2 linked regions of the Diaphorobacter ruginosibacter genome follow. The protein of the gene in region 2 interacts with the protein of the main gene of each other region in a pairwise test. Links are inferred from orthologs where the notes say so. Each region holds a gene or a part of one and is shown on either strand. Other genes may lie near its edges. The genes, in order: clpB and H9K76_RS06445.

Evidence for each region.
Region 1: the proteins of H9K76_RS06445 (region 2) and clpB interact in binary tests that used the Escherichia coli proteins (3 or more experiments, as listed by UniProt). The link is inferred for Diaphorobacter ruginosibacter from one-to-one orthologs.

Annotation. Positions count from the first base shown.
Region 1 is NZ_CP060714.1:3,759,013-3,774,700, forward strand. Bases 5,753-8,907 are described here. They hold clpB (ATP-dependent chaperone ClpB), read right to left. Parts: upstream 8,569-8,907; coding sequence 5,953-8,568; downstream 5,753-5,952. Other genes in these bases: H9K76_RS17115 (hypothetical protein), read right to left, coding at 5,753-5,882; H9K76_RS17125 (hypothetical protein), read right to left, coding at 8,899-8,907. In the rest of the region: H9K76_RS17090 (coniferyl aldehyde dehydrogenase), read right to left, coding at 1-1,260; H9K76_RS17095 (aminotransferase-like domain-containing protein), read right to left, coding at 1,353-2,774; H9K76_RS17100 (Tm-1-like ATP-binding domain-containing protein), read left to right, coding at 2,876-4,075; H9K76_RS17105 (phosphoenolpyruvate hydrolase family protein), read left to right, coding at 4,084-4,923; H9K76_RS17110 (SRPBCC family protein), read left to right, coding at 4,976-5,413; more of H9K76_RS17115, read right to left, coding at 5,544-5,752; more of H9K76_RS17125, read right to left, coding at 8,908-9,486; molybdopterin synthase catalytic subunit MoaE, read right to left, coding at 9,486-9,995; H9K76_RS17135 (hypothetical protein), read left to right, coding at 10,135-10,389; H9K76_RS17140 (hypothetical protein), read left to right, coding at 10,395-10,721; dapA (4-hydroxy-tetrahydrodipicolinate synthase), read left to right, coding at 11,097-12,002; H9K76_RS17150 (recombinase family protein), read right to left, coding at 12,015-12,395; moaD (molybdopterin converting factor subunit 1), read right to left, coding at 12,401-12,658; H9K76_RS17160 (molybdopterin molybdotransferase MoeA), read right to left, coding at 12,670-13,893; mobB (molybdopterin-guanine dinucleotide biosynthesis protein B), read right to left, coding at 13,917-14,486; thrC (threonine synthase), read right to left, coding at 14,603-15,688. UniProt on the Escherichia coli protein: Part of a stress-induced multi-chaperone system, it is involved in the recovery of the cell from heat-induced damage, in cooperation with DnaK, DnaJ and GrpE. Acts before DnaK, in the processing of protein aggregates.
Region 2 is NZ_CP060714.1:1,391,376-1,406,756, reverse strand. The notes cover bases 5,871-8,718. They hold H9K76_RS06445 (sulfurtransferase TusA family protein), read right to left. Parts: upstream 7,485-8,718; coding sequence 7,257-7,484; downstream 5,871-7,256. Other genes in these bases: cysM (cysteine synthase CysM), read right to left, coding at 8,605-8,718; H9K76_RS06440 (NUDIX hydrolase), read right to left, coding at 7,970-8,521; H9K76_RS06450 (aminotransferase-like domain-containing protein), read left to right, coding at 5,898-7,226. In the rest of the region: H9K76_RS06470 (cytochrome c), read left to right, coding at 1-804; H9K76_RS06465 (valine--tRNA ligase), read left to right, coding at 963-3,869; UTP--glucose-1-phosphate uridylyltransferase GalU, read left to right, coding at 3,971-4,858; H9K76_RS06455 (DMT family transporter), read right to left, coding at 4,912-5,796; more of cysM, read right to left, coding at 8,719-9,510; H9K76_RS06425 (hypothetical protein), read right to left, coding at 9,948-10,340; H9K76_RS06420 (RHS repeat-associated core domain-containing protein), read right to left, coding at 10,344-12,077; H9K76_RS06415 (hypothetical protein), read right to left, coding at 12,086-12,430; H9K76_RS06410 (hypothetical protein), read left to right, coding at 12,782-13,213; H9K76_RS06405 (hypothetical protein), read right to left, coding at 13,316-13,675; H9K76_RS06400 (VOC family protein), read left to right, coding at 13,784-14,173; H9K76_RS06395 (hypothetical protein), read left to right, coding at 14,201-14,632; H9K76_RS06390 (linear amide C-N hydrolase), read right to left, coding at 14,671-15,381. UniProt on the Escherichia coli protein: Involved in thiosulfate metabolism.

The sequences.
Region 1 (15,688 bases), 2.4 Mb from region 2 along the record:
GTGCGTGATGTGCATGAGTGTGTCGTTCACCGAGACGCCGCCACTGACGGTCTGGCGCAACACCGCATCGCGGATGCCGTCATCCCTGCCGAACCAGTACAGCGCGAGCGGGCGCGCACCGGCATTGATGTGTGCGATGGCGTCATCCAGCCGCTCGTAGCTGATCACCGGCAGGATCGGGCCAAAGATCTCTTCCTGCAACAGTTGCATGTCTTGTGTGACACCGAACACCAGCGTCGGTGCCATCTGCCGCGCCACTCCGTCGCCGATGCTCGTGGGCGGCGGAGGCGGCGTGTCGGGCTGGGGTTCCATCACCTCGATCTGCGCGCCCAACGTCTGGGCCTGCTGCAGCATGGTGCGCAGCCGTGCGAGATGCCGCGAGCTGATGATGGAGGCATAGTCGGCATTGCCCTCGAAATAGGGGAACAGCTGCGCGACCGCCGCACGGTAGGCATCGGCAAACGCAGCCTCCTTGCCGCGCGGAAGCAACACATAGTCGGGTGCGATGCAGGTCTGCCCGGCATTCAGCAGCTTGCCATGGACGATCTTGAGCGCCGCATCCTGCAGATCGCAATCCGCATCGACGATGCACGGCGACTTGCCGCCCAGCTCCAGGGTCGTCGGCGTGAGATTGGCGGCGGCCGCCTGGGCCACCTTGCGCCCCACCGCGGTGGATCCCGTGAACACCAGGTGATCGAAGGGTAGCGACGACACCAGCGCCGCGATGGCGGCGTCCCCCTGCACGACGCACATTTCCTCGGTCGAGAAGAACTGCGCCACCACAGCCGCCAGCTGCGCGGCCGTGTGGGGCGTGAGCTCGCTGCACTTGATCATCACGCGGTTGCCTGCGGCGAGCGCGTCGATGGCGGGCCCGAGCGCCAGCTGGATTGGATAGTTCCACGGCGAGATGATGCCCACCACGCCCAGCGGCTGGCGCTCGATCCAGCCACGTCCCGGCATCAGGAACAGGGGGGTGGACACGCGCTTGCGCTTCATCCACTTCGAGAGGTTCTTGAGCGTGTGCGAGAGCTGCGCGCGCAGCACGAACAGGTCGGCCACCTCGGTCAGGCGCGGCGATCGCATGCCGAAGTCGGCCTGCACCGCAGCCGCCAGCACCGGCCCATGCTCGTCGAGCAGCTTGCCGAGCCGCAACAGCCGCTCGCGGCGCACCACCAGGGGCACGTCGACCTGTGCCCTGCTGGCCTGGTGTTGCAGTTCGAACCACTGGCGGACATCGGCTGGATGGGTATAGCTCGTCATATGCCAATCATCATATCGGTGCGAAATGCAGCCACGGCCAACTCCCCCGTCGCAGCGCCAGGAATTTGTATCAATCGTCTGGAGGCCAGGGTTCAGGCCGGGTCGCGTGCCGCAGCCTCGGCCAGCAGCCGGCGGATCACTCCCACCGTATGGGCGATCACGCCCGCCGGCCGCACGAATGGCAGCCGGATGTATTCGCCGAATCCTTCGTTGACCGAGTAGGCCGGCCCGGCCGACAGCAACAGCCCCCGCCTGGCCGCAGCCTGGCACAGCGCCACCGCATGGGCGCCCGGAATGCGCATCCACATCGCCGTGCCGCCATCGGGCACATGCCACTGCCAGCCGTCCCCTCCTTCGGCCCTCACGATCTGCATCGCCTCGTGCAGCGTACGGTGGATCTCATCGTGCCGGTGTGCCCGTGCCTCGGACAGCCGCTCGAACAGCTCCACCGCAATGCGCTGGTCGAAGCGCGACGAGCCCAGGTCGTTCACAGCCTTCATGCTTGCCAGCCGCGCGATCATGGAGGGACTCGAGCGGATCCAGCCCACCCGCAGGCCACCCCAGAACAGCTTGGACAACGTGCCGATCGTTGCCACCCGCTCGGGATCACACAGGGCGGCGAGCGGTAGCGGCGGCGCGGTGCGCTCCACCCCCAACTCGGATTGCGATCCATCCTCCACCACGAAGACAGGATGGCGCTGCAGCAAGGCTGCCAGCCGTTCACGCGCTGCACCATCAAGCGAGCGACCCGTGGGGTTCTGGCAATCGGCAAAGCAATAGAACAGGTGGGGGCGCAGGCTCAAGTTCTGCTCCAGCGCGTGCCAGTCGAAGCCTGCAGCAGTCACCGGCGTGCCCACCAGGCGCGCATTGCGCCGCCTGAAGGCCTCCATGGAGCCCCGGTAGGTCGGATCCTCCACCAGCACGGTGTCCGCGGTATCGACCAGCGCATTGGCCAGCAGCCACACCGCCTGCTGCGCGCCACTGGTGATCAGGATCTGCTCGCTGCGCGTGGGCAGCCCCAGGTCGCCGTAGTAGCGCGCCACGGCCGCGCGGAGTTCGGGCAGGCCGTAGGCGTCGTAGCCCAGTCCCGACACCAGGCGGGCCAGGTCGCTGCCGGCAAGCCCCGAAAGCAGCGCGATCAGCGTGGGAGAGGACTGCAGCGCGCCGCTGGTCATGTCGATGTCCTTGGGCATCGCCAACACCTCGCCGACGAGCCGGTTGTGCACCTCCCCTGGTGCGTGGTTCGACGACGCAACGATGCGATAGCCGCTGCCCTGCTGGCTGCTCACCAGTTGCGCGTCGCGCAGCAGGCCATAGGCCGCCACCACGGTGCCGCGACTCACCACGAGCGCCTGGGCAAGCGCGCGTTCGGACGGCATCAGCGCCCCCACGGGCAACTCGCGCGCGGCAATCAGCTTGCCCAGCGCCAGGCACAGACGCTGGGCAAGGCTCTTGTCACCCACCTGCCAGCCCGCGATGAGCCGCGTCACACGGGCAGCGGAAATACGTTTCATGGTCCAGTTTCCTTCAACTGGACTTTGCCAGAGCACCCAAGTTCCGGCAACTTCAGGCCATCACCTCATTCCCAACACACCCGCCCGGAGATGAACCCGTCATGAGCACAGAAAAAACGATCTACGTCGTCGGCTGCTGCGATACCAAGCAGGCCGAGCTGGCCTACGTCGCCAACCGTATCCGCATGCAGGGCCACAAGGTGCTGCTGGTGGACGTGTCCACCCACCATCCCTCGGCCCAGGCGGATTTCAGCGCGCGGATCGTCGCCGCCAGCCACCCGCAGGGCGCAGACGCGGTGTTCACGGGCGACCGTGGCACGGCCGTCGGCGCCATGGGCGATGCGTTCGAGCGTTTCATGGTGTCGCGCAACGACGTCGCGGGCGTGATCGGCCTGGGCGGCTCCGGCGGCACGGCCATCGTCACGCAAGGCATGCGCGCCCTCCCGGTGGGAACGCCGCGCGTGGTGGTCTCCACGATGGCCGCGGGCAACGTCAGCGCCTACGTGGGTCCCAACGATATCTACATGGTGAACTCCATCACCGACATCGCGGGCCTGAACAGCATCTCGCGCAGGGTGCTCTGCAATGCCGCCAATGCCATCGCCGGCATGGCCGCAGGCGCGCGCGACGAGACGCAGGACGACAAGTCCGCGATCGGACTCACCATGTTCGGCGTGACCACGCCCTGCATCACGCAGATCAGCGAGCTGCTGGGGGAGCACTACGAATGCATGGTGTTCCACGCGACGGGCATCGGCGGCCAATCGATGGAAAAGCTCGCGGCTGGGGGCTTCTTCAAGGGAGTGCTCGACATCACGACGACGGAGGTCTGCGACCTGCTGTTCGGCGGCGTGCTGCCGGCCACCGAGCAGCGCTTCGGCTTTCTGGCCGACCGGCCCGTGCCGTACGTGGGATCGTGCGGCGCGCTCGACATGGTGAACTTCGGCGCGAAGGAGACCGTCCCGGAGCAGTACCGGCACCGCAACCTCTATGTGCACAACCCGCAGGTCACGCTGATGCGCACAACCCGGGAAGAGAACATCGCCGTGGGCCGCTGGATCGGTGAGCGCCTGAACCGGAGCCAGGGCGCCGTGCGCTTTCTGCTGCCCGAGGGCGGGGTCTCGGTGCTCGACGTCCCCGGCATGCCCTTTCATGACCCCGAGGCCGACGAAGCCCTCTTCCGCGCGATCGAGGAGACCGTCCATGCCACCGAACTGCGCCGCGTGATCCGCGTGCCGCACGCCATCAATTCGCCGGAGTTCGCCGCCATCGCGGTACGGCATTTCAACGACATCATCTGAGAGCATCCATGAAACAAGAACGCAGCGCCATCCTTGCCCGATTCCGCGAACAGATCCGCCAGGGCCGCCCCATCATCGGCGGTGGCGCGGGCACGGGCCTGTCTGCCAAGTGCGAGGAAGCAGGCGGCATCGATCTCATCGTCATCTACAACTCGGGCCGCTACCGCATGGCCGGACGCGGCTCGCTCGCGGGCCTGCTGGCCTATGGCAATGCCAACGACATCGTCGTGGACATGGCACGCGAGGTGCTGCCCGTGGTGAAGCACACCCCCGTGCTCGCCGGCGTGAACGGCACCGATCCGTTCTGCAGCTTCGGCCCGTTCCTCGACCAGTTGAAGGCCATGGGCTTCGCGGGCATCCAGAACTTTCCCACGGTCGGGCTCATCGATGGCAAGTTCCGCGCCAATCTGGAAGAAACCGGCATGGGTTACCAGCTGGAGGTCGACCTCGTGCGCATGGCACGCGAGAAGGACCTGCTCACCACGCCCTACGTCTTCAACCCTGAAGACGCCCGCGCCATGGCGGCTGCGGGCGCCGACATCATCGTCGCGCACATGGGACTCACCACCGGGGGCAGCATCGGCGCGGACACCGCGCTGACGCTTGCCGACTGCGTGGGCGAAATCAACGCCATCGCGACAGCGGCGCGCGAAGTGAACCCGGACGTGCTCGTGCTCTGCCACGGCGGCCCGATCGCCATGCCCGAGGATGCCCGCTACATCCTCGCCCACTGCCCGGGCTGCAACGGTTTCTACGGCGCATCCAGCATGGAACGCCTACCGGTGGAAACGGCCTTGGTCGAGCAGACGCGGGCGTTCAAAAACCTCGCCCTGCAGGCAGGTAACTAAGCCAGGCGGATCCATCGGCTCATCACCCCTACATCACAAGGAGACACACATCATGGCGACAGCCTATGCAAGCGCAATCATTCCCGCACCGATCGACAAGGTCTGGCAACTCGTGCGCGACTTCAACGGCCTGCCCGTCTGGCACCCGGGCATTGCAAGCAGCGAGATCGAGGACGGCCGCAGCGCGGATTCCGTGGGCTGCGTGCGCTCCTTCCACCTGAAGGATGGCGCGCATGTACGCGAGCAGCTGGTGTCCCTGGACGACACGCACCACCGGCTCAGCTACAACTTCGTGAAGCCGGCTTTTCCCGTGACCAACTATCTCGCATGGATCAAGCTCTCGCCGATCACATCAACGGGCGAGACGTTTGCCGAATGGGGGGCGAACTTCGACGAAGCGCCGGGTGATGCTGGAAAGTACGAGGAAATCGTCTCGACACATGTATTTGCCGCCGGGTGGAAGGCGCTGGCGCAGCACATGAGCACATAGGAAAAAGAGCGAGGCAACGTGCCGCCTCCAACTCTTCCCAACTGACAAGAAAAACGCCGCTGAGGAAATCCCTCAGCGGCGTTTGCCATAGTTAACAGTGAATTAACGCTGAACCGTCAGAAAAGAAGCCTCAACGAACCTCGCGGGCCTGCACATCGGTCACATCGGGCGAAGGTCGCAACATGCCGGTGCCCCGCATCCGCGACTCGCCTTCGTCGCCCGCGCGCTCGCGCGGCGCCGACCAGCGTGCCGTGCTGCGGTATACCGTGCTCCACCCGTTGCGCGGGTCCATCTTCATCGCCCAGGGCATCACGGGCTGGCCCGTCAGGCGCGCCCACAGGGCACGCACGCCCCAGATCAGCGCCAGCAGCATGGCCGCTGCGAGCACGCTCAGGAACACCACCACCCCGCCGGCAATGACGATGAGGCGCAACACGAATCGGGCAACTCCAGACAACAGATCGTTCAAAACAGTCTTTCCTTTCAAACCTTGCGGCACGGATCTGTCCATATTACAGATCCGAGTCGCTATTTCAGCATCAAGCCCCTTCGCGGGCCACACCGAACTCGAATACCCCTGGGTCCTTCACAGGATCCACGCTCACCGGGATCACGCTCTTGGGCGGATATTTGCCCTCCAGCAGCAGTTTGGACAGCGGGTTTTCGATACGCTGCTGGATCGCACGCTTGAGCGGGCGGGCGCCGAACACCGGATCGAAGCCGACCTTGGCCAGCTCCTCCATCGCGGCGGGCGACACGTCGAGATGCAGATCCATCTTCTCGAGGCGCGACTCCAGCAGCTTGAGCTGGATGCGCGCGATCGCCTCGATGTTCCTGGCGTCGAGCGCGTGGAACACCACGGTCTCGTCGATGCGGTTCAGGAATTCGGGTCGGAAATTGTTCTTGAGTTCCCCCCAGACCGCTTCCTTGATGTCTTCCGAGCTCTCGCCGACCATGGCCTGGATGAGCTGCGAGCCGATGTTGCTGGTCATGACGATCACCGTGTTCTTGAAGTCCACGGTACGTCCCTGGCCATCGGTCAGGCGTCCGTCGTCGAGCACCTGCAGCAGCACGTTGAACACGTCCGGATGGGCCTTCTCCACCTCGTCGAGCAGCACCACGCTGTAGGGCTTGCGGCGCACCGCCTCGGTGAGATAGCCGCCCTCCTCGTAGCCCACATACCCCGGAGGCGCACCGATCAGTCGCGCCACGGAGTGCTTCTCCATGAACTCGCTCATGTCGATGCGGATCAGGTGATCCTGGCTGTCGAACAGGAAGCCCGCCAGCGCCTTGCACAGCTCGGTCTTGCCCACGCCCGTCGGGCCGAGGAACAGGAAGCTGCCCAGCGGCCGGTTCGGATCCGACAGGCCCGAGCGCGAACGGCGGATGGCGTTCGACACGGCGGAAATCGCCTCGTCCTGGCCCACCACGCGCTCGTGCAGCTTGGCCTCCATGTGCAGCAGCTTGTCCTTCTCGCCCTGCATCATCTTGGAGACCGGGATGCCGGTCGCGCGGCTCACCACTTCGGCGATTTCCTCCGCGCCCACCTGGGTGCGCAGCAGGCGGTTCTTCTTGCCGGCAACACCTTCGGCCTTCGCCTCGTTGTTCTCCGCAGCCTTCAGTTCGCGCTCGAGCTCCGGCAGCTTGCCGTACTGCAGTTCGGCCACCTTGTTGAAGTCGCCCTTGCGCTTGAACTCGTCGATCTGGATACGGATCGTGTCCAGCTCCTTGCGGATCTGCTCGGAGCCCTGCGCCGCAGCCTTCTCCGACTTCCAGACCTCCTCCAGGTCGGCGTATTCGCGCTCCAGCCCCCCGAGGTCTTCCTCGATCAACGCCAGGCGTTTCTGCGAGGCCTCGTCCTTTTCCTTCTTCATGGCCTCGCGCTCGATCTTCAACTGGATCATGCGGCGCTCGAGCTTGTCCATCTCCTCGGGCTTGGAGTCGATCTCGATCTTCACCTTCGCGGCTGCCTCGTCGATCAGGTCGATCGCCTTGTCAGGCAGGAACCGGTCGGTGATGTAGCGATGGCTCAGCTCCGCCGCCGCGACGATGGCCGGGTCGGTGATGTCCACGCCGTGGTGGGCCTCGTAGCGCACTTGCAGGCCGCGCAGGATCGCGATGGTGTCCTCCACCGACGGCTCCTCGACCAGCACCTTCTGGAAGCGGCGCTCGAGCGCGGCATCCTTCTCGATGTACTTGCGGTATTCATCGAGCGTGGTCGCGCCGATGCAGTGCAGCTCGCCACGCGCCAGCGCCGGCTTGAGCATGTTGCCCGCATCCATCGCGCCCTCGGCCTTGCCTGCGCCGACCATGGTGTGGATCTCGTCGATGAACAGGATGATCTTGCCTTCCTGCTTGGCCACGTCGTTGAGCACGGCCTTCAGGCGCTCCTCGAACTCGCCCCGGTACTTCGCGCCAGCCAGAAGCCCGGCCATGTCGAGCACCAGCACGCTCTTGTCCTTGAGGGATTCCGGCACTTCGCCGGCCACGATGCGCTGTGCCAGGCCTTCCACGATGGCGGTCTTGCCCACGCCGGGCTCGCCGATGAGCACGGGATTGTTCTTGCTGCGGCGCTGCAGCACCTGGATCGCGCGGCGGATCTCGTCGTCGCGGCCGATCACCGGATCGAGCTTGCCGCTGCGGGCGCGCTCGGTCAGGTCGAGCGTGTACTTCTTCAATGCTTCTCGCTGGCTTTCGCCTTCCGCACTGTCCATCGTCTGTCCTCCACGAACGGCGTCGATCGCCGCTTCCACACTCTTGCGGGTCAATCCATGCTGCTTGGCCAGCGCCGAAGCCTTGGAACTGCTGTCGGCCAATGCCAGCAGGAACAGTTCGCTCGCGATGAACTGGTCGCCGCGCTTGATGGCTTCCTTCTCGGTGGCCTGCAACAGGCGCGTCAGATCGGGTCCGATCTGCACCTGCTGGTCCTGCCCCTGCACCTGGGGCAACTGCTTGATGGCGTTTTCGGCGTCCGTGGTGAGGGCCGCCACGTTCACGCCCGCGCGCTGCAGAAGCGACTTCGGGCCGTCCTGCTGCCGCAGCATGGCAACCAGCACATGCAGGGGGTCGATGTAGGCGTTGTCATTGCCCAGCGCGAGCGATTGCGCGTCGGCCAGGGCTTCCTGAAATTTGGTGGTCAGTTTGTCGAGTCTCATGGTTCTTGTTTCAATGCGAGATTGATGTCGATGAGATTTATCTGATAGCGGGCCGCCGAATTTCAAGTGATGAAAATTGAAAACTGGACGCGATGACGGATTTCAATGAAACCGAAATCAAAAACCATAGCAGCAGTGCACACCCTCACATCGCACGCGTGACAATGAGAGGACTCAAGTATTGCGCTCTGCATGCTCAGAGTGCGTAGGAGTAACACGCAAATGGGCTCGTGCTCGGATCAGCCCATCGACAACCTGATTGTCTCGGTCCCTCCTGCTGCAGCGCCCTGCGTGCACGCGGGGACAAGAAAGGAGAACCTGGACGGGACGCTAGGCAGCGCGGCGAGCCGGCTTCGCGCCGGGCAGCGGCAGCAGGCGGCCCCGGTGGAATCGCCCTTCCGCCCGCAGCTCGCGCAGTTGCGCGTTGAAGCCCGCACGATGCTGGGGGCCGAGCCACGCCGCCAGTGCGATCAGGTCGTCGCAGACGATCTGGCCACGGTATTCGAGCAGCCCCGTCTCGATGATCGCGCCGCTGTCGCCGACCGCATCCTTGAGCGTCGTGGTGAGGCACTTCACGCCATAGGCAGCCTCGAGTCCGCCGGATTCGAGCAGCACGCTGTAGCTGCTGGTGTCGCGCAGATAGACCCAGTGGCTCACGCGCAGGCTGGAAGCTGCTTCGTACATGTCCTGCGGCAGGGGCTCTCCCGCCTGCTCCATCGCCCTCGCCGCCTTGTCGAGCAGCGATTTCTTTTGCGCCAGCGTGTTGCGAGCCTTCTGCATCAACGCAAGCGCACCGCCGCTGTCCACCGGCTTTTTCAGCAGGCCGCCCACGATCGCGACATGCCCGAGCAGCGTCTGGTAATGGTCAATGAAATGCTGAGCCTGGCTTTCGTCGATCAACACGGTCTTTTTTCCCATCAGTCCTGCTTGTCCGCCGTCCAGCGCGCCAGCGCCTGCTCATCGCTCACGCGCGCATCCACCCAGCGCGCACCGTCCGGAGTCTGTTCCTTCTTCCAGAACGGGGCGAGCGACTTCAGGTAGTCCATGATGTATTCGCAGCCCTGGTAGGCCATGCCGCGATGTGCGCTGGTCACCGCCACCAGCACGATCTGGTCCATGGGTGCAAGCAGCCCCACGCGATGGATCACGCGCACGCCGTAGAGCCCAAAGCGCGCAACCGCCTGGTCGATGATCGCCTCGATGGACTTCTCGGTCATGCCGGGATAGTGCTCCAGCTCCATGCTCGCCACCGCATCGCCCTCGTTGCGGTCGCGCACCGTGCCGACAAAGGTGCACACGGCCCCCACGCGCGCATCGCCCGCGCGCAGCACGGCGACCTCCTTCGAGAGATCGAAATCCTCGGTCTGTACCGAGACACGCGGCATGGGCGTGGCGACTGCAGAAGCGGGTGATGTGGCGGATGGCATGCCGCCATTGTCGCAGGCCAGGCCCGAAAACCGGATGCTTGTCCACAGAATCGGCGTGCGAAGCGCAATGGCGAGGCAGCTCGCGTTAGCATCGGACATCGAGTCGGAAACGAATCGGAAAACCATCGAGTTGCAAGCCATGGCCACACAAACCATCAACACCGACGAGTACACGCTGTATCCGTCGCCACAGAACCAGCACCGCGTGCTGTTCGAGCACCAGAAGTTCGTCGCGCACCCCTATGCGCTGATCCACCTGCCGGACTTCGAATTCGCGGGCCGCGTCAGCCTGTTCGCGGCGCACCGGCGTGCGGACAACAAGATGGGGCAACTCGTGAGCTGCGAGCTGGCCGAGGACCTGGCACGTTTCGAACGCCTGTTCAAGCCGGATTGAGCACCATGGACGAAACCTCGCAGATCCAGCCGCCCCCGAGCTTTGTCGAGCTCTTCGCCGGCCGCGGCGGCAAGCTGCTGATCGAAAAGCCCGAGCTCGTCGCGCGCTACGAGCTGTGTGAAGACCTGGCCACGCACCTGACCGACCAGGCGCAGATGCTCTACCACGGAGGCAATTCGTCGGAGGAAGGCGTGCTGCTGGGCATGCATGCCGCCTTGAGTGGGGAAGGCTCCGCGGTGCAGCCGGGCGAGGCGCGCTGGGTCGTCCTGCGCCTCGCAGAACTGCTGAACTGGCGCACGCCTGAAATCGGGACCCCTGACGACGACGCCTGAGCGCATTCCGCACAGCGGTCCTGCACAAATCCGCAGGACTAGGCTACACTTGCCGCCATGCCTTTTTGCTTCGCCTCCGCCAGCACCATCGATGCCCACGCCTCTGGCGTGACGCGTTCCGTGGCCGCCTGCGCGAGCAAAGCCAAAAAACCAAAGCTCATCTGACCGGAGCTGAGGTTCCGTCCGGATGAGCGACGGAACCGGCCTGGCAGCCCATCTCCCTCTTTTTTCTCCCCCGCCGAGACTCCGTCTCACCTGTTGCCAGCCTTCCGTTCGCGCGCCGGACGGTGGTGATTTGCGGTCTTTCACCCGCGCCCACGACGTCGTTGTCATCGTCATCGACATCGCGGGCCATTGGAAAGAAAGAGACTGGCCATGCATTCAACCGACCATCCCGACTTCTCGGGCCTGTGGATTCCACTCGTCACCCCGTTCCATGAGAACGCCGTCGATCACAACGCACTGCACACGCTCACGACGCGCATGCGGCAGGCGGGCGTATCGGGTTTCTGTGCCTGTGGCTCGACGGGCGAAGCGGCGGCGCTGTCCCATGAAGAGGAGAACGCCGTGCTCGCCACCGTTCTCCATGCCAGCGGCGGATTGCCCGTGATGATGGGTGCTGCCGATTGCCACCTGGGCCGCATGCTTGATCGCGTGCGGGAGCTCGGCCGCCAGCCGCTCGCCGCGCTGCTGGTCCCCGCCCCCACCTATATCCGGCCCTCGCAGCAAGGCCTGCTCGACTGGTTCACCCGCATCGCAGACGCCAGTACACATCCGATCGTCATCTACGATATCCCCTACCGCACGGGGGCGACGATCGAGCTCGCCACGCTGCGCACGCTCGCTCGCCATCCGAACATCGTGGCCATCAAGGATTGCGGCGGCGATGCCGCCAAGACGCAGGCCCTCATCGACGACGGCGCGCTGCAGGTGCTGGCGGGCGAGGATGTCCAGATATTCTCGAACCTCGCGCTCGGAGGACACGGTGCGATCGCTGCCAGCGCACATGCCCACACGGAGCATTTCGTCGCACTGCTGCGTCTGCTTGCCAGCGGAGATCTGGCATCCGCTCGCGCGATCTGGGCACCGCTCCAGCAGCATATCCGGGGCAGTTTCGCGGAGCCCAACCCCGCTCCCATCAAGGGCTGGCTTGCACGCCAGGGCTGGATGAGTGCCGAGCTTCGCGCGCCCATGATGCCGGCTTCGGAAGCGGTGATCGACCAGCTCTGCGCCATTCAATTGCCCGAGCTGCCGACAATGCAGGCGCTGCGTGCGGCCTGACGGCCGCCTCCCTCATTCGCCGGCGGGCTCGTCGCCCAGCCGCAGGAGCATGCGCTGCACCTGCCCATGTGTCCAGGCGCCGCCGCGCGCCGCGGGAATGCCGCGCTCGTTGAGCACCTCCGCCATCCTGCGGTGCGTGAGCCCCTGGGCCCGAAACTCGGCAAAGACCGCACGGTGCTGCTCGGCGAACACGTCGGCGTCGGCCTTGCGCTTTTCCACCGTGGCGCGGATGTTGTCCGCGCCCGCGGCGCCCAGCCTCACCCCCCGGCTGCGCGCCTCGGACAATGCCTTGCGCGTGCGCGCGCTGATGGCGGCATCCACCCGGGGTGCGCCTGCGGCATCCGCTGCGCCCGCAGCATGCACCGCATCCTCAGGTTTCACATCGGTCGCCATGGCGCTCAGCCGCCCGTCACGGGAGGGAAGAACGCGACCTCGTCGCCGTCCTTTATGGCCGTGCCGCCCTTGCACATCACCTGGTTGAGCGCCATGCGCACGGCCTTGTTCGGTGCCAGCGCCGCGGCTGCAGCCTCGCCCCTGGCGCGGATGATCTCCTCGCGCAACTCGGCCACGGTCGCCGCCGAGGTCTGCAGCGATTCGCTGCCCATTCCCAGTGCCTCGCGGATGGAGGCGAAGTAAAGAACGTTGACGGTGTTCATCGAAGACTCGCTCATTGCAGCAGTTCGGCCAGGGGAAGGTAGCGCACGACATCGCCCCTGGCAATCGTGGTCATGGCGGGGTTGTCGACGAGCCCGTCGCCCCAGACGGCAGAGGTCAGCACGCCGGAGCTCTGGTTGGTGAACAGCTCGAGCGCGCCCTCTTCGTTCTGGCGCACGCGCAGGAACTCACGGCGCGCATCGGCCTTTCCGGTGTCGAAATCCGCGCGCGCATGCAGCACACGCGGCGCGACATGCTCCACGCCCTGAAGCCTCAGGATGAACGGACGCACCAGCATCAGGAAGGTCACGAAGCTCGACACAGGGTTGCCCGGCAACCCCATGAAATGCGCGCTTCCGCCCTCAGGACCGCTGCGGCGCACCTTGCCGAAAGCGAAGGGCTTGCCCGGCTTCATCGAGATCTTCCACAGGTTCAGCTCGCCCAGATGCTCCACCGCAGGCTTCACATGGTCCTCCTCCCCCACGGACACCCCCGCCGTGGACAGGATCAGATCGCTCATCTGCGCAGCCTCCTGCATCACCCGGATCGTGGCCTCGCGGTTGTCCGGGACGATGCCGCAGTCATGCACCTCGCAGCCCAGGCGCGCGAGCAGCGCGCGCAGGAAGTAGCGGTTGCTGTTGTAGATGGAGCCCGGCGGCATGTCCCCCGGTGCAACGGTTCCCGGCATCACCAGTTCGTCGCCCGTGGAAAACAGCGCCACGCGCGGCTTGCGCGCCACCTGCACCTGCCCGAGGCCGATGCTCGCGGCCAGCCCCAGGGCGGCCGGCGTGAGGCGGGTCCCCGCCTTGAGAATCGTGCTGCCGAGGGCGATGTCCTCGCCCGCGCGGCGGATCCACTGCCCCGGCTTCGGCACGGCAAGGATGCGCACCTGGCCATCCACCAGCTCCGCATCCTCCTGCATCACGATGGCATCCGCGCCCTGTGGAACCGGGGCGCCGGTGAAGATGCGCGCCGCTGTTCCCGCGGCCAGCGGCGTGCCGACATGCCCAGCCGGAATGCGCTGGCTCACAGGCAGCACGGCACCCGCCTGCGGCACATCGGCGCAGCGCACGGCGTAACCATCCATCGCCGAATTGTCGAGCGGCGGCACCTGCAGCTCGGACACCGCATCCGCCCAGAGCACACGGCCGTCGGCATCGAAGGTGTCCACCCTCTGCGGCGCATCGACCCGCGCAGCCTGCGCCAGCACGGCAGCCAATGCGTCATCCAGTGACATGAGGTTCTGCGGGGATTGCGGCTTCAACGTGTGTTCTCCTTGTGATGTGGTTCTGCAGGCGGCGTGTAACCGAGGCGTCCGGCGTTCGCCATCATCCAGTCGACGATGCCGCCCGGGCGATTCAGGTCCAGCACTTCGAGCGTGCAATCCCGAGGCAGGCGGGACGCATCGTCGGTGGCAATGGCAAGAATAGCGGGATCTTCGGGATAGCGAAGCGAACGCGGTTTCTCGCCCGCGGACGGCTCGCGCCAGATCTCGATCTTGGGCAGGTCGCTGCGCTTGAAGCCCTCGACGATGGCCCAGTCCACCGATGCATCGAGCTCTGCCAGCATCTCATGCACCGACAGGTCTTCGCGCGGCTGCTCGAACTCGCGCATCAGCGCGAGGCGACGGCCCGACACGACGAGCATCTCGAAAGCACCCGCCTTGCGATGCCGCCAGCTGTCCTTGCCGGGCACATCGATGTCGAAATCGTGATGCGCATGCTTGACCACCGACACACGCTGGCCGCGCTCGCACAGCATGCGGATCACCTGTTCCAGCACCGTGGTCTTGCCCGCGCCGGAATATCCCGCGAAACCGATCGCTTTCATAGTTCCCTCCGTTCCCGCTTCTTCCGCTTCTTCCTGTGACGTCCCTGAAACGCCAACCGGCGCGTGCCGATGGGCAGGCGCCGGTTGGCATTGTGATCCTGCTTCAGCGCGCAGCGTCAGCGGCAGTTCTGCTCGATGAAGTCCTTGACCTTCTGCACATCGGCAGCCATCACCACCACGCGCTTGGGCAGCGCCTCGATGCCATCGAACTTGGCCGGGCGATCGGGCTCGCGTCCCAGCGCCTCCTCGATGGTGGCGGCGAACTTGATCGGCAAAGCGGTCTCGAGGACGATCATCGGCGTGCCCGCCTGCAGATGCTCGCGCGCCACCTTCACGCCGTCGGCGGTGTGGGTGTCGATCATGTCGCCAAAGCGCTCGTAGGTGTCCTTGATCGTGGCGAGGCGATCGGCGTGGGTGCTCTTGCCGCTCACAAAGCCGTACTTCGCTGCCGCCTGCTTGAATACGGGATCGGCGCTCAGGTCGAAGAGGCCCTGCTGGCCCACGCCCTCGGCAAACAGCTGTTTCGTGCGCGCACCGTCGCGGCCCACCAGATCGAACACGAAGCGCTCGAAGTTACTGGCCTTGGAAATGTCCATGGACGGGCTCGAGGTCTCATAGGTATTGGCGGCGCCCCGCACCTTGTACACACCGGTGCGGAAGAACTCGTCGAGCACGTCGTTCTCGTTGGTGGCCACCACCAGCGAGGCGATCGGCAGGCCCATCTGGCGCGCGACGTGGCCTGCGCAGATGTTGCCGAAATTGCCGCTCGGCACCGCAAAGCTCACCTTCTGCCCGTTCGACGAAGTGGCCTGGATATAACCCGCGAAATAGTAGACGACCTGCGCCAGCAGGCGCGCCCAGTTGATCGAGTTGACCGTACCGATCTTGTAGCGTGCCTTGAACGCATGGTCGTTCGACACCGCCTTGACGATGTCCTGACAGTCATCGAACACACCCTCGATGGCGATGTTGTGGATGTTCTCGTCCTGCAGGCTGAACATCTGCGCCTGCTGGAACGGGCTCATGCGGCCATCGGGGCTGGTCATGAAGACGCGCACGCCCTTCTTGCCGCGCATGGCGTATTCGGCCGCGCTGCCGGTGTCGCCGCTGGTGGCACCCAGGATGTTGAGCTCTTCGCCACGACGCGCGAGCTCGTACTCGAACAGGTTGCCGAGCAGCTGCATCGCCATGTCCTTGAACGC
Region 2 (15,381 bases):
ACGGCCGACCCCAAGGTGCGCGGTGCCTATCTTGTCGAAGGACTGGGCCACTGCGGAGCCTGCCATACGCCGCGCTCCGTCACCATGGCCGAGAAGGCGCTGACCGATGCCGACCCGCTGTTCCTCTCCGGCAGCGACCAGCCCATGGACGGCTGGACCGCCAAGAGCCTGCGGGGCGATGCCTCCGGGCTCGCAAGCTGGAGCGCGGCGGACATCGTGGCGCTGCTCAAGACCGGCCGCAACGACCACACCGCCGTCTTCGGCGGCATGAGCGAGGTGATCGAGCACAGCACGCAATACGTGAGCGACAGCGACCTGCAGGCGATCGCCGCCTACCTGAAGAGCCTGGGCCCCGGCAAGGACGGCAGCGGCAACGCGGCGACCGCCTTCGCGGCCAGCCCGGACACCGCCAACGCGCTCTGGCGCGGCGACACCCGCCAGCGCGGCAGCGCCCTCTACCTGGACAACTGCGCGGCCTGCCATCGCAGCGACGGCAAGGGCTACAGCCAGGTCTTCCCCGCTCTCGCCGGCAACAGCGCGGTGCTTGCCAGCGACCCGCAGAACGTGATCGCCATCGTGCTCCAGGGCCACACCGTGCCGCCGACCACCACGCGGCCCTCCACCTTCACCATGCCGGCCTTCGCCTGGCGTCTCACGGACGAACAGGTGGCCGATGTGAGCACCTTTGTGCGCGGCAACTGGGGCAACAACGCTCAAGCAGTCACGTCGGCGCAGGTGGCCAAGGTGAGAAAACCGCTGGGCGAGCAGGCCAGGCCGGTCTCGGAGCGAGCAGCGGCCAAGTGAAAGGAACGGAAAGGGAGTGAACGGAGGCGAGAGGGCGAAGGTGAGAGGGGTGTTCAGCCGCAGGCAACAGGCACTTTCCAGAACGCATAAAATGGTGCCAACCCTCCGACCATTGCCACAACGGCATCCCACGGGATGCCGTTTTTCATTGCATTGCCATGAGCGACTCCAAGATTGCACAACCAGGCCTCGACAGCCTCTCCAAATCATTTGAACCCGCAGCCATCGAGGCCCAGTGGGGTCCCGAATGGGAAAAGCGCGGCTACGGCAGCGCGGGCTACCGCGGCACGGGCGCGCCGAATGCGGAGTCGGTCGCCGAACACAGGAATTTCTCCATCCAGCTGCCGCCTCCCAACGTGACGGGCACGCTGCACATGGGCCATGCGTTCAACCAGACGATCATGGACTCCCTCACGCGCTACTACCGCATGAAGGGCTACAACACGGCCTGGGTTCCCGGCACCGACCACGCCGGCATCGCCACGCAGATCGTGGTCGAGCGCCAGTTGCAGGACCAGGGCGTGAGCCGCTACGACCTGGGCCGCGAGAATTTCGTCTCCAAGGTCTGGGAATGGAAGGAAAAGAGCGGCAACACCATCACCACGCAGATGCGCCGCCTGGGCGACACCGTGGACTGGAGCCGCGAATACTTCACCATGGACGACAAGCTCTCCAAGGTGGTGACCGAGACCTTTGTGCGCCTGTACGAACAGGGCCTGATCTACCGAGGCAAGCGCCTCGTGAACTGGGATCCGAAGCTGCAGTCCGCCGTGTCCGACCTGGAAGTGGAAAACGAGCAGAAGGACGGCTCTCTCTGGCACATCGCCTATCCGCTCACCGACGGCTCGGGCCAGCTCGTGGTGGCAACGACCCGCCCGGAAACCATGCTGGGCGACGTGGCCGTGATGGTTCACCCCGAGGACGAGCGTTACCAGCACCTGATCGGCAAGACCGTGACGCTGCCGCTCGTGGGCCGCGAGATCCCCATCATTGCCGATGACTACGTGGACCGCGAGTTCGGCACCGGCGTGGTGAAGGTCACGCCCGCGCACGACAACAATGACTACGCCGTGGGCCAGCGCCACAAGCTGCCGATGGTCGGCGTGCTCACGCTCGCGGCCACCATCAACGAAAACGCGCCCGAGACGTACCGCGGCATGGATCGCTTCGTGGCCCGCAAGGCCATCGTGGCCGATCTGGAGGCCGCCGGCTTGATGGTCGAGATCAAGAAGCACAAGCTCATGGTGCCGATCTGCACGCGCACCGGCCAGGTCATCGAGCCCATGCTCACCGACCAGTGGTTCGTGGCCATGACCAAGGTGGGCGAAGGCGACCCGACCGGCAAGTCCATCGCCGCCAAGGCCATCGATGCGGTGGCAAGCGGCCAGGTTCAGTTCGTGCCCGAGAACTGGGTGAACACCTACAACCAGTGGATGAACAACATCCAGGACTGGTGCATCTCGCGCCAGCTCTGGTGGGGCCACCAGATCCCTGCCTGGTATGACGAGGACGGCAACTGCATCGTCGCTCGCAACGAGGCCGAGGCACAGGCCAAGGCTCCGGGCAAGAAGCTCACGCGCGACGCCGACGTGCTCGACACCTGGTACTCCTCCGCCCTCGTGCCGTTCAGCACCATGGGATGGCCCGAGCAGGGCACGGCCGCGGACTCCGACTACAACCTCTACCTGCCCTCCTCCGTGCTGGTGACGGGCTACGACATCATCTTCTTCTGGGTCGCCCGGATGATCATGATGACCACGCACTTCACGGGCCGCGTGCCGTTCAAGCACGTGTACATCCACGGCCTGGTGCTCGACGCACAGGGCAAGAAGATGTCCAAGTCCGAAGGCAACGTGCTGGACCCGGTGGACCTGATCGACGGCATCTCGCTGGAGCCGCTGCTCGACAAGCGCACGCAGGGCCTGCGCCGTCCCGAGACCGCACCTACCGTGCGCAAGAACACGCAGAAGGAGTTCCCCGAAGGCATTCCCGCCTACGGCGCCGACGCCCTGCGCTTCACCTTCGCCGCCCTGGCCTCGCTCGGCCGCTCGATCAACTTCGACTCCAAGCGCTGCGAGGGCTACCGCAACTTCTGCAACAAGCTCTGGAACGCCAGCCGCTTCGTGCTGATGAACTGCGAAGGCTACGACTGCGGCCTGAAGGAGCACACCAAGGAGCAATGCCAGCCCGGCGGCGAGTTCGCGGGCTACATGCACTTCAGCCAGCCCGATCGCTGGATCTCCTCGCAACTGCAGAAGGTGGAAGCCGAGGTCGCCAGGGGCTTCGCGGAATTCCGCCTCGACAACGTGGCGAGCACGCTCTATGAATTCGTGTGGAACGAGTTCTGCGACTGGTATCTCGAAATCGCCAAGGTGCAGATCCAGACAGGCAACGAATCGCAGCAGCGCGCCACGCGCCGCACGCTGATCCGCACGCTCGAAGCCATCCTGCGCCTCGCCCACCCCATCATTCCGTTCGTGACGGAAGAGCTGTGGCAGAAGGTCGCTCCCGTGGCCGGCCTGCAGGGTGAGTCCGTGGCGGTCGCCCGTTACCCGGAAGCCCAGCCGTCGAAGATCGACGAGGGCTCGATCGCCTACGTGGGCCGCATCAAGCAGATGGTGGACTCCTGCCGCACCTTGCGCGGCGAGATGGGCGTGTCCCCCGCACAGCGCCTGCCGCTGCTGGCGGTGGCCAGCTCCGAGGCCGATGCGAAGTTCCTGCGCGACAACGCCGCCGTGCTGCAGAACCTGGCCAAGCTCAGCGAGGTGAAGGTGTTCGACGATGAAGCCGCCTGGGCCGCAGAGGCGCAGAATGCGCCCGTGGCCGTGGTGGGCGATGCGCGCCTCGCGATGTTCGTGGAAGTGGACGTGGAGGCCGAGAAGGCCCGCCTGACCAAGGAGGCCACACGCCTCGAAGCCGAGATCGCCAGCTCCGAAAAGAAGCTCGGCAACGAGGCCTTCGTCGCCAAGGCGCCTGCCGCGGTGCTGGAGCAGGAACGCACGCGTGTTGCCGAGAAGGGCGCAACCCTCGGGCGCATCAAGGAACAACTGGCGCGCCTGGGCTGATATGCTTGGCCTGATTCAGTAAATAAAAGACAAAGGCGCAGCAACCACTGCGCCTTTTTTCCAGATTCTCCAGATTCGATTGAAGTTCAAGGTTAGCCTGCATGAGTAACAACACCCGCGTTCGCAAAGCCGTTTTCCCTGTCGCCGGATTGGGCACCCGCTTCCTGCCCGCCACCAAGGCATCGCCCAAGGAGATGCTGCCCGTGGTGGACAAGCCGCTGATCCAGTACGCCGTCGAGGAAGCCTACGAAGCCGGCATCCGCGACATGATCTTCGTGACCGGTCGCAGCAAGCGCGCCATCGAGGACCATTTCGACACGGCCTACGAACTCGAGAACGAGCTTGAAAACGCCGGCAAGCAGGCCATGCTGGAGCTGGTGCGCAGCATCAGCCCGGCGGACATGAACTGCCTGTTCGTGCGCCAGCCTCGCTCGCTGGGCCTGGGCCACGCCGTGCTGTGCGCGGAACCCCTCGTGGGCAATGAGCCCTTTGCCGTGCTGCTGGCCGACGACCTGATGCGCGGTGAACCGGGCGGCCCCGGCGTGATGAAGCAGATGACCACGGCGTTCCAGAAACAGGGCCGCTCCCTGCTGGCCGTGCAGGAGGTGCCACTGGAGCAGACCAAGCGCTACGGCATCGTCAAGGGTGAGGCCGCGGGCGGACCGCTGATGCGCATCGACGAGATCGTGGAAAAGCCCGCACCGGAAAAGGCCCCCTCGCGCATGGGTGTTGCGGGCCGCTACGTGCTCACGCCCGCGATCTTCGAGGAAATCCGCACGCAGCCCAAGGGCGCGGGCGGTGAAATCCAGCTCACCGACGCCATCGGCCGCCTCATGGCCACCGAGACCGTCTATGCATTCCAGTATGCCGGCAAGCGCTACGACTGCGGCAGCAAGGAAGGCTTCCTGGAGGCGACGGTGGAACTGGCCCTGCAGCACCCTGACGTGGGTGCGAGCTTCCGCGACTACCTGAAGACGCTGAGCCTCTGATTCGCAGGCACTCCGATCTCCATCCGAACCCGCCTCGCCTCATGACGCCCTCGTCATGAGGCGAATTTCTTGGCCCCTGCCACACACAGGACGACTGCAACGGTCACCCCGAGCATGGCCGCGCTCACAGGTTCGTGCAGCAACGACGCGGCCAACGCCAGTCCGAAGAACGGCTGCAGCAACTGCAGTTGCCCCACCGCCGCAATGCCCCCCAGCGCCAGCCCGCGATACCAGAACACAAAGCCCAGGAACATGCTGAACAGCGCCACATAGGCCAGGCTCAGCCAGCCCGCCGTGCTCACATCGCCCAACCCGGCCGGCCACCACCATAGCGTTGCCAACGCCATGAGCGGCAGCGACAGCACCAGTGCCCACGAGATGACCTGCCAGCCTCCAAGGCTGCGCGCCAGGCGACCGCCTTCCGCATACCCCAGGCCGCACAGCACGATGGCCAACAGCATGAGGGCATCGCCGGCCGGAGCCGCATGGACACCCTCGCGCACAGCAAAGGCGGCGACCAGCGCACTGCCGATCAGCGAAAAAACCCAGAAGGCCCGCTTGGGCCGCTCACCGCCGCGCAGCACGCCGAACAGGGCCGTCGCCAGGGGTAACAGCCCGATGAACACGATGGAATGCGCCGAGGTCACATGCTGCAATGCCATGGCCGTCAGCAGCGGAAAGCCCACAACCACCCCGGCTGCCACCACCGCGAGCGACAGCCATTCACCACGCCGCGGGCGTGACTCATTGCGCCACAGCACCATCACCAGCGCCAGCAGCCCGGCGATGCTGGCACGCGCCACGGTGAGAAACATGGGATCGAAATCCCGCAGCGCGAGCCGCGTCGCCGGCAGCGAGCCGCTGAATATCACCACGCCCAACAGGCCGCTCCACCACCCGCTGCCCGCTGAGTCCTTTGTTGCCGCCAAGGTCGTCATCTTGCTTTCCATAGAGAGTCCGCTGCACGATTGCAGCAGGCGCATGGTAGTGGCATCATTCAATACAATCAAAAAATTGTCATGCATACATTCATCACGCCATGGCTGATGCCCGATACAAGACGCTGGTAGACCAGCTCGCGCAGGAGATCCGCGCAGGCCGCCTGCCCGCGGGCACCCGGCTGCCCACGCATCGCAAGCTCGCCGCGCAGCACGGCCTCGCACTCGTGACCGCCACACGCGTCTATGCGGAGCTGCAGGCCATGGGCCTCGTCAGCGGGGAAACGGGGCGCGGCACGTTCGTGAAGGACCTGTCGCTGCCGCTCGGGCTGGGCGTGGACTATCCCGCGCAGGCCCCAGAGCACGCCGACCTCACCTTCAACAGCCCGCTCATCGCCGGACAGACCGAATTGCTGCGCACTGCGCTGCGCCAGCTGGCAAATGCCGGCGACCTGGAATCGCTGCTGCACTACCAGCCCCATGCCGGCCGGCCCCGCGACCGCAGCACGCTGGCCGAACACCTGGTATCACGCGGCCTGCAGGTCGATGCCTCGCAACTGCTGTTCGTGGATGGCGCACAGCACGGCCTCACGGTCACGGCCATGGGCCTGCTGAAGCCCGGCGACGTGGTGGCGGTCGATGCACTCACCTACCCCGGGTTCAAGCTGCTCGCCCAATCGCTGCGGCTGGAGCTGCAGCCGATTCCGGCCTCGGGGGATGGCCCCGACCTGAAGGCACTCGAAACCCTGTGCTCGCGGCGCAAGGTGCGCGCCATTTATGCCATGCCGACGCTGCACAACCCGCTCGGCTGGGTGATGAGCCTCACGCGCCGGCACAAGCTGGCCGCCATCGCGCGCAGGCACGGCCTGCTGATCATCGAGGATGCCGCCTATGCGTTTCTTGCCGATGCGCCGCCCCCGCCACTGGCCGCGCTGGCACCCGATATCACCATCTATGTGAGCGCGCTCTCCAAAAGCATCGCCACGGGCCTGCGCGTCGGCTTCATCGCCGCGCCGCAGCGGCTGATCCCCACGCTGGAGCGCGGCATCCGTGCCACCACCTGGAACACGGCAGCCATCATGACCACGCTGGGCTGCGGCTGGCTGGAGGACGGCACCATCGCCCGGCTCGAGGCCAGCAAGCGCGAGGACGCCATCGCTCGCCAGGCCATCGTGAGCGAGGTGTTCGCGGGAATGCGCACGGTGCGCCATCCGCATTCGTACTATGTGTGGATTCCGCTGGGCGAAGACCTGCGCGCCGATCAGGTAGCCGCCGCGCTGCTGCAGGAGCAACGCATCGCGGTATCGACGGCCGAACCCTATGCGACCACGGCCTCGGTGCCGCACGCGCTGCGGCTGGCGCTTGGCTCCATATCGCTCGCACAACTGCGCGCTGCGCTGATCAGCATACGCAATGCGATTGCGTACTGACGGAGCGAGCGGGAAAAAACCAGGATCAGATCAGCGGCGCTTGAGCACGTGGATGAATTCATCACCCACGGTCTGCTGCTCCACGAGTTCGTTGCCGGTCTGCTTGGCAAACGCCTGGAAGTCGCGGATCGATCCGGTGTCGGTGGACACGACCTTCAGCAACTGACCGCTCGCCAGTTCCGTCAGCGCCTTCTTGGCGCGCAGGATGGGCAGCGGGCAATTCAGGCCGCGGGTGTCGATTTCTTTGTCTACTTGCATTGTCTTCGTGTGCTGTTCTGTTCAGTTATCCATTGTGTTACTCGTATCGCCTGTGCGTGGGGAGTGGGCTTTTTGGGCGACGGGTCTTTTGCTTAAGGGCGGAGGCCGGGAGTGCCCCCGGCGGGGCAGTAACTTTTTGGTCTTGCCCAAAAAGTCACCAAAAATGCGCTTTCAATACGGGGGCACGCGGTAAAACTCACTTCGCGCTGCGCGCTCCGTTCAGACAGCCACCGCGAGTCAGTTGGGAAGAGGTGTATACGGCACGTCGCTGCGCTCGTGCAGGTCGGTTTCGGCACGCCTGGGTTGGGAATAGTATGCCCGCCACGTATTGCAGAAATTGAGCGCGCCCTAAAAAACTGGCGCGCCCCGCGCGAGAGCAGCCGTGCAAGGGCCGCCCCGCCGCACTGACTGCGTCCCCCTTCCCGGAGCGACGAAGTCGCGTAGAGAGAAGGGGGAAGGCGCAAAGCGCCTCAGGGGGGTGCCCTCTACCCCAATCCACGGCGACGCTCTGCGTTTTCCTCCTCGGTGAAAAACACGGGCTCATAGCCGCGCGATTTCAGCCAGTCGGCCAACGCATAGCCCGTTCCCGCAGGCCAGCACTTGAGCTCACCCAGGTTCACGAATTGGAAGTCGACCAGCTCGGGCGACAGTTTGACCTCACCCTCGGCCACTACGTGGTACGCGATGATCACCTGGTTCATGCGCAGGAACTCGTAGGCCCCGACGATGGAAATCGACTTCACATCGAGATTGGTTTCTTCCTTCACCTCGCGCGCAATGCCCTCCGTGGGCGACTCGCCGGCCTCCATGAAGCCGGTGATCAGCGCAAACATCTTCGGCGGCCACGCCGCATTGCGAGCCAGAAGGATCTGGCCGTTCACCTCGACAATGGCCGCCAGCACCGGCGTCGGATTGTTCCAGTGCGTGAAGCCGCAGGCCGGGCAGCGCAACCGCTCTTTCTCGCCGCCATCCTCCATCAGGATCACGGGTTCGAGCGCGGTGGCGCAATGGGAACAGAAACGTGTCTCGTATTGCATTGTCATTGCGGGATCATGGAGTGCCGTGCTTCTTCGCCCAGCCAAAGAGGTGCCACCGAAGCGATCGATGTCATCACATCAGGTCAGGCAGGAAACACGCCCGTGGAAAGGTAGCGGTCGCCGCGGTCGCACACCACGAACACGATGGTTGCGTTCTCCTCACGCTCGGAGATCTGCTGCGCGACCACACAGGCGCCAGCTGCCGAAATGCCGCCAAAAATGCCTTCCTCGCGTGCCAGGCGGCGCGCCATGTCCTCGGCATCGTCCTGCGTCACGTACACCAGCTCATCGACCAGCGAAGCGTCATAGATCTTGGGCAGGTATTCCTCGGGCCACTTGCGGATGCCGGGAATGCGCGAGCCTTCCGTCGGCTGGGCACCGATGATCTTCACGTCCGGGTTCTTTTCCTTGAGGAACTTCGCCACGCCGGTGATCGTGCCGGTCGTGCCCATCGCGCTCACGAAGTGCGTGATGCGGCCCTCCGTCTGCGCCCACAGCTCGGGCCCTGTCGTCTCGTAATGCGCGCGGGGGTTGTCTGCATTGGCGAACTGGTCGAGCACCACGCCCTTGCCCTGCGCCACCATGGTATCGGCCAGGTCGCGGGCATATTCCATGCCGCCGCTCTTGGGCGTGAGAATCAGTTCGGCACCATAGGCCTTCATGGTCTGCGCACGCTCGATCGACAGGTCTTCCGGCATGATCAGCACCATGCGATAACCCTTGATGGCCGCCGCCATCGCCAGCGCAATGCCGGTGTTGCCCGAGGTCGCCTCGATCAACGTATCACCGGGCTTGATCTCCCCGCGCTCCTCGGCACGCCGGATCATCGACACGGCCGGCCGATCCTTCACCGACCCTGCGGGGTTGTTGCCCTCCAGCTTTCCAAGAATCACATTGCCGCGTGCGGCGTTGTTGGGCGCTCCAATACGTTGCAGCGCAACCAGCGGAGTCTGGCCGATTGCGTCCTCGATGGTCGGGTAGGATTTCATACCCCAATACTGTGCCATAATTCACGCTTCAGCGAGTTCACGCGCCATACATAGCCCGAGTGGTGGAATTGGTAGACGCAGCGGACTCAAAATCCGCCGCCGCAAGGCGTGCCGGTTCGATTCCGGCCTCGGGCACCAACGGTTTGTTGCTATGAAACTTGATAGAGTTTCCGCATAGTTTCACCAACCGCTTCCCCTAAAAAGCCAGCAGATCAAATCAGGTCTGCTGGCTTTTTGCATTGGGGTTTAGGTAACTGGCCCTGCATCCAAGACCTTGGCCGGTACTAGCTTGAGGTGCTTGCTCTCTCACGCATTTCGACTGACGCAGCGCAGTTCGTAGCGAGTACACGGCGCAGGTACCAACAGCAAAGCCACCTGAACCCCAGCCCTTGCGGCTGACGTGGGGTTGCAGGTGGCTTTTGGTTGTAGGGAACGAATTATAAAAATGCGAACCTATTTGCCGTTATCTCCTGATGCAATCTCTTTCGCTCTGCCTCAATGTCCAATCGATCGAAGGATCGAACAAATCGTTCAAGCTTTTCTCCAATATTTATATGGTACTTCCATAACGCTTGTGCACCAATATCCTGGATAAATACCAAAAAATTTACGGCATCAGAGCTTTCATTAAAAGGGCTGTGAGATATTGAAATGCATGCATCGCAATAAGACTTTAAAAAATAGTCATCAGCAAAAAAGTCATTTAATAACTGCTCAGTGTTTGTTGAATTGAATGATTTTTTTGTCAGCATATGCTCAATCATCAAAGATGATGCCCCCCCTTGCGCCAAGTAGTTTTGATAAATTTTTTCAAGACTCATATTTTCCATAAATCATCTCGCAGGCATCAAATGCCACACCTCTTGTGTTGTGGGGTTGTAAACCATTTCCAGCGTGCCATTGAAGTACCTATAAAAACCCGCCATTCGATCTGGAGTAATTGAGGATGCAGTCCCCAACACCTCTTCTGCCTGGAGGAATGGAGCGCCTCTACCGGTATTCCATAGCTTTTTGTAATAGTATTCAGAGAATTTAAACGGAGAACCTGCGGCTTCATAAAATCCATTGGATAATTTGATGGTTCTTCCTGCATTAGCTGAGCAAAATGCACTAGCTTCAGTAGCAGCGGGAGCCTTTGACAAGCCAGCTATATACCTACCAGCACCTCCGACCATTGAAGCGCCGACGGGCCACGATTCAAGAGCACGCATAGCCGCGCTCCATGGCGTTTCTGACTGAAACCCTGCTACTGACGCATCCCACCAACTTTGCCACGTCATCAAACCGAGTGGGTCAGTGCCATTGAGCGGATTCCCCCCCACATAGGCAAACCGATTCCACCCGCCATCCAACCCAATCGGATCAGCCTGAATGTACCTGCCACTGCTCGCATCGTAGTACCGATTGATGTTGTATGCGAGCCCCGTCTCCTGATCCCATTGCTGGCCCGGATACCGCAGGTTGAACGTTACCGCTGGTGCATAGCTCGCCGCGGTGACTGTGCTGCCTGGCTGTAAGTAGCCACCTGCGCCGGTCGTAGGAGACACCTCGCCGAATCCAGTGATCAGCCATTGCCAGGCCACCTGCCCGTCAGCGTTGGTGAGGCGGCGCGGCGTGTTCAGATGGTCCGTGTCGATCGCATAGATGCGGCCATTGATCTGCGCGGCTATGGGCATCAGGCCATTCGCAGTGGGCAGGTACAGGAGCTCGGTCGAGTCATTCTCTCCAGCCGGTGCTGCCGAGTTGCTGCTGCGCTGGCTGCTGTAGAAGCCCAGGGGACTTGTCTCATCATCGTCAGAGTAGAAGGCATGCTCGGACGATGTTGTCCCTGCGGTGCGCGCATCGGTCTTGAGCACACGCTGGCTGGAGCTGTTGTACACGTAGCTGACTGCCAGCGGATCGGTGCTGCTGGAGGTGTTCGTCAGCTTTGCGACCCGGCCATTGGCGCCGTAGTGCAGATACTGCCCCGCCGCATTGGTGAGCGAGCCACTGGCATCGTACTCATAGGTCTTGGCCGGAATAGTGCCGCCTGCGCTGCTGGACGTTGTGACACTGGCCAGTCGATTGGTGCCCGTCGTAGTTGCATAGGTGCGTGTGAGCGTGAGAGGAGTCCCGGTGCCCGTAGCCTTGGTGAAAACTCCGCTCGTGCGGTTGCCATTGGCGTCGTAGCTGTATCCGAGGCTGGTGTAGCCGACCAAGTCGGGCAGCGTGACACCCGCAGGTAGCGTGACAGCCGGTGTGGCCATCAGCGCATGGGCACTCGCAGTGAGGTTGCCAGTGGCGTTGTAGTTGAAGCTGCTGGAGACCATGCCACGCTGCGCGGGATCACTACCGCTACCCGGAATCATGTGACTCTGTGCAATGGCGGTCACGCGACCTGCCGCATCCCATGTGAGGTCCAGCAAACCGCTATGGATGAGTTGACCTGCGGTGTTGTACTGGCGACTCTCCAGAAGAGCGGATGGATCCGTCGGCGACATCTTGATGCCCGGCCATGTCCACTCCGTGGGCACGCCCAGCGGGCTCCACTTGAGGGCAGAGACCAGCGGAGCTCCATTCCACGCCATGCCAGTGATCAGGCCGGTGCTGTCATAGCAGACTCTATCCAAGCATCCAGATTTAATGGCTCAACAGCAGAGTCGACAGTCCAGAAAACTGAGCATATATTTGTTCTATCCTTTGAAAAATACGCAACAGTGGCATCCATGGCTTCTGAAATGCTTCCTCTGTGATTGCCTTCATAGCCGGTTGAGTAAGTAAACTCAGAGAAAAATCGAGGCTTTAGTAGGCAAGTATTTTCTGACTGCCATCCCGTTGGTGGATTGTCCATGCAAATACTCGCATAGGTTTGCGCAGAGGCATTCACAGAGAGTAATAAAAGAGTGGCAATGAATATTAATATTTTCTTTGATATTTTCATTTGTAAAAATCTCCTAATGATTAAGGTAATTATTAATATTCCTCGGAGGCATGAACAAATTACCTACAATATTTTTGCACAATCCTATTTCAAGATGATTTCTTCTGACGCGGGAGGAACCCCTACTAGCCCTAGAGCCGCCAACACGACCACTCAATGAACCGTTGCTTGTAGTTGTAGCCCTTGTTTGCACGCAGCTTGCTTGGTCAGCGCCGTGGTCTACCGCTCAGTCCTTTGACAGCAGACAGGCTCTATATTTTTTTGCAAGCGTTTTCCACCAGAAGTCATGCCGGTTTGCATCGCTCTGTCCTGCAGGTCGCAGGTTCTGTATATTGGGGCCCAGGAGGGTTTATGACGAGATACCGTCGAAGAAACGAGAATGCTGCCACCTGGTTTGGTTGGACCGCGGCGTCCGTGGTTTTTGCGCTCGCAGCCTATGGCATCTACTATCAATTCGTAGTCCATGCTGTCAACAAAATGAGCCAGGATCTCATCGAGTCGAGCAGCAATGCCTCCCAAAAAGCGCTTGCCCGCTCGCGCGAGCTGCAGTTGGAGCAGCAACGCCAGCGAGAAGAGAAGGAAGCAAAAGAGGCCGCTGCCGTCGAAGCCCAGCTACGCATCCAGCGCTTGGTTCAGGCCAAGCTGCAGCAAAAAGAAAAGGCATGGGAGGCTTACTACAAGCCGACACGAAAGTGCATCGAAGACCCCATCACCACAGAATGCGCCAACGCTCATATCCGAGCGAGGAATGCCTTCGAGGCGTCCTATAAAGATCCGGACTGACAGACAGAGAAAGACAGAAGAAAGAGAAAGAAAGAAAGAAAGAAAGAAAGAAAGAGAGAAAGAGAAAGAAAGAGAGAAAGCGAAGGGCAGGCCCCGCTATCCCTATGCCTCATCCCTCGGCATCCCATCAACTCCAAACACCGCCCCGCGCTCTTCCAGCTTTTCGCGCGCCGCGTGGTGCACCACTCCTCGCTTGCGGACATCCGCCTCCAGCAGCCTGCGCAATGTGACCTCGCTGACATTGGCGTTGCCCACCACTTCCATGCGTACGCCCCAGAACCTGTCGTTGGCAAAGCGATCCAGAATCTCCGCGTCCGCATCCGGGTTCATGGCCGCCGTGGCGCGTATGCCCTGGTTGGGGTCGGTCAGGAAAGGCTCCAGTTCCTCCGCGTTGGCCGCGCCGCAGGCTGCGACGTAGCGGCGCTCTTCTGCGGCCTTCTGTTCAGGTGTTTTCTTCGCCATGGTTCTTCCGGGAGTGTGCAATCTGGCACTTCGCTCCCATTGTCAATCAGCGCGCCGCTCCACGTCTTGAAACCGTTGGCCGCCGCGCACGCGTCTATCATCGCCAGCATGAAACTCGGCTACACCATCATCTACGTTCCCCAGGTATCCAAGACACTCGAATTCTTCGACAAGGCGTTCGGGCTTCGCACGAAGTTTCTTCATGAGTCCGGTGACTACGGTGAACTGGACACGGGAGAGACCACGTTGGCATTCGCATCGCACGAGCTGGGCCAGGCCAACCTCCCCAAGGGGTATGTTGCAGCGAGCGATTCCCTGCTGCCATTGGGGTTCGAGGTGGCGCTCACGACGGATGACGTTCATGCCGCCTACGAAACGGCGGTGTCCGCGGGCGCGGCCAGCCTCAAGAAGCCTGAGCTGAAACCGTGGGGGCAGACGCTGGCCTATGTCCGCTGTCCGGATGGAACGCTTGTCGAGTTATGCACGCCCATGGGCTGATCCCCTGCCCTTCACTGCCAGAATCCCATGATGATCTCCTCTTCACTTCGTTCCATTGCCGCGGCGCTCCTGCTCGCTGGTGCAACTACATCCGTCCTTGCCGAGCCCACGGCCCCGCAACGGGAATTTGCCGACACCATGATGCTCTGCAACTCCCACGCGTTGCTCCAGCATATGTATGCCCATGGCAAGCAGCTGCCGGGAGTGCCCAAGGCCGCGGACTACCGGGAGCTGGCCTACCGAGCTGCGGGCAAGGAGTATGTCGATCCCCTGCTCGAATCCAGGGCGGTGCGTGACAAGGCGGTCGAACAGCTGGAAGCGTTGCTGAACACCAAGCCCTATGACGGCTTGAGCGAGAAAGAGCGGGATGACCACATGAACGCCACCTGGTCCAAGGTCATCTCCACCTGCAATGAATGGGCTTCGGCCGGCGTCGGCAAGGCACCGAAGGGAAAGTAGCAAGCAGTGAGCAGCAGGGACGCACGTCCCTGCCTTTCTCAGATTCCCAGGAACTGGAAGGGCTGCGCAGGCTTGAACGCAGCCGTTGCGTCGCCCGCAAAGGGATGGTCCTGGTTCGGCCCGAGGTCCAGCTTGAGCACCTTGCCCTTTTCCCGGCTGAAGTCGATCTTCTTGAGGTCCACCCAGAACGTGTTGGGTGTGAGGGCCGATTCGAAGAAATACAGCTTCCGCTGGTGATCAAAAACGGTACGCCAGCGTGTCGAGGAGATGTTGGGTTCTCCCGGCGTCGTCAGGCCGTAGGGCACGGAGACATTGCGGATGACGCTGAACACGCTGGCCAGCGTCTTGTTCGGCTCCTGGTCCTTCGGGATGGCCTGGATGTAGAACGATGCCCGCGCAAATCGGTCCGCGGCACGGTTGGTGCCCGGCAGCATGGTGGTGCCGCCGATCTGCTTCCAGTAGGTATTGAGTGCCAGTTGCTGCTCGAAGATCGGCGAGTTGGTCATGACCTGGTACTCGCGGCTGTGGTGAATGACCTGCTTGCCTCCGATGTATTCCACGATGGCGCTGTCGCCGCTGGCATCCGAGATGGACAGGTGCAGCGTGGTCAGCCGGTTCTCTCCGGGCACGTTGTCCGAGACGATGGTGAAGGGCTGCTCCTTCAATGCCGTCACCGCTTCCTGGACTGTCGAGAAATTGTCCAGCACATACTGAGCCCATGCCGCAATCGTCAGGCCCGGCTTGCTTGA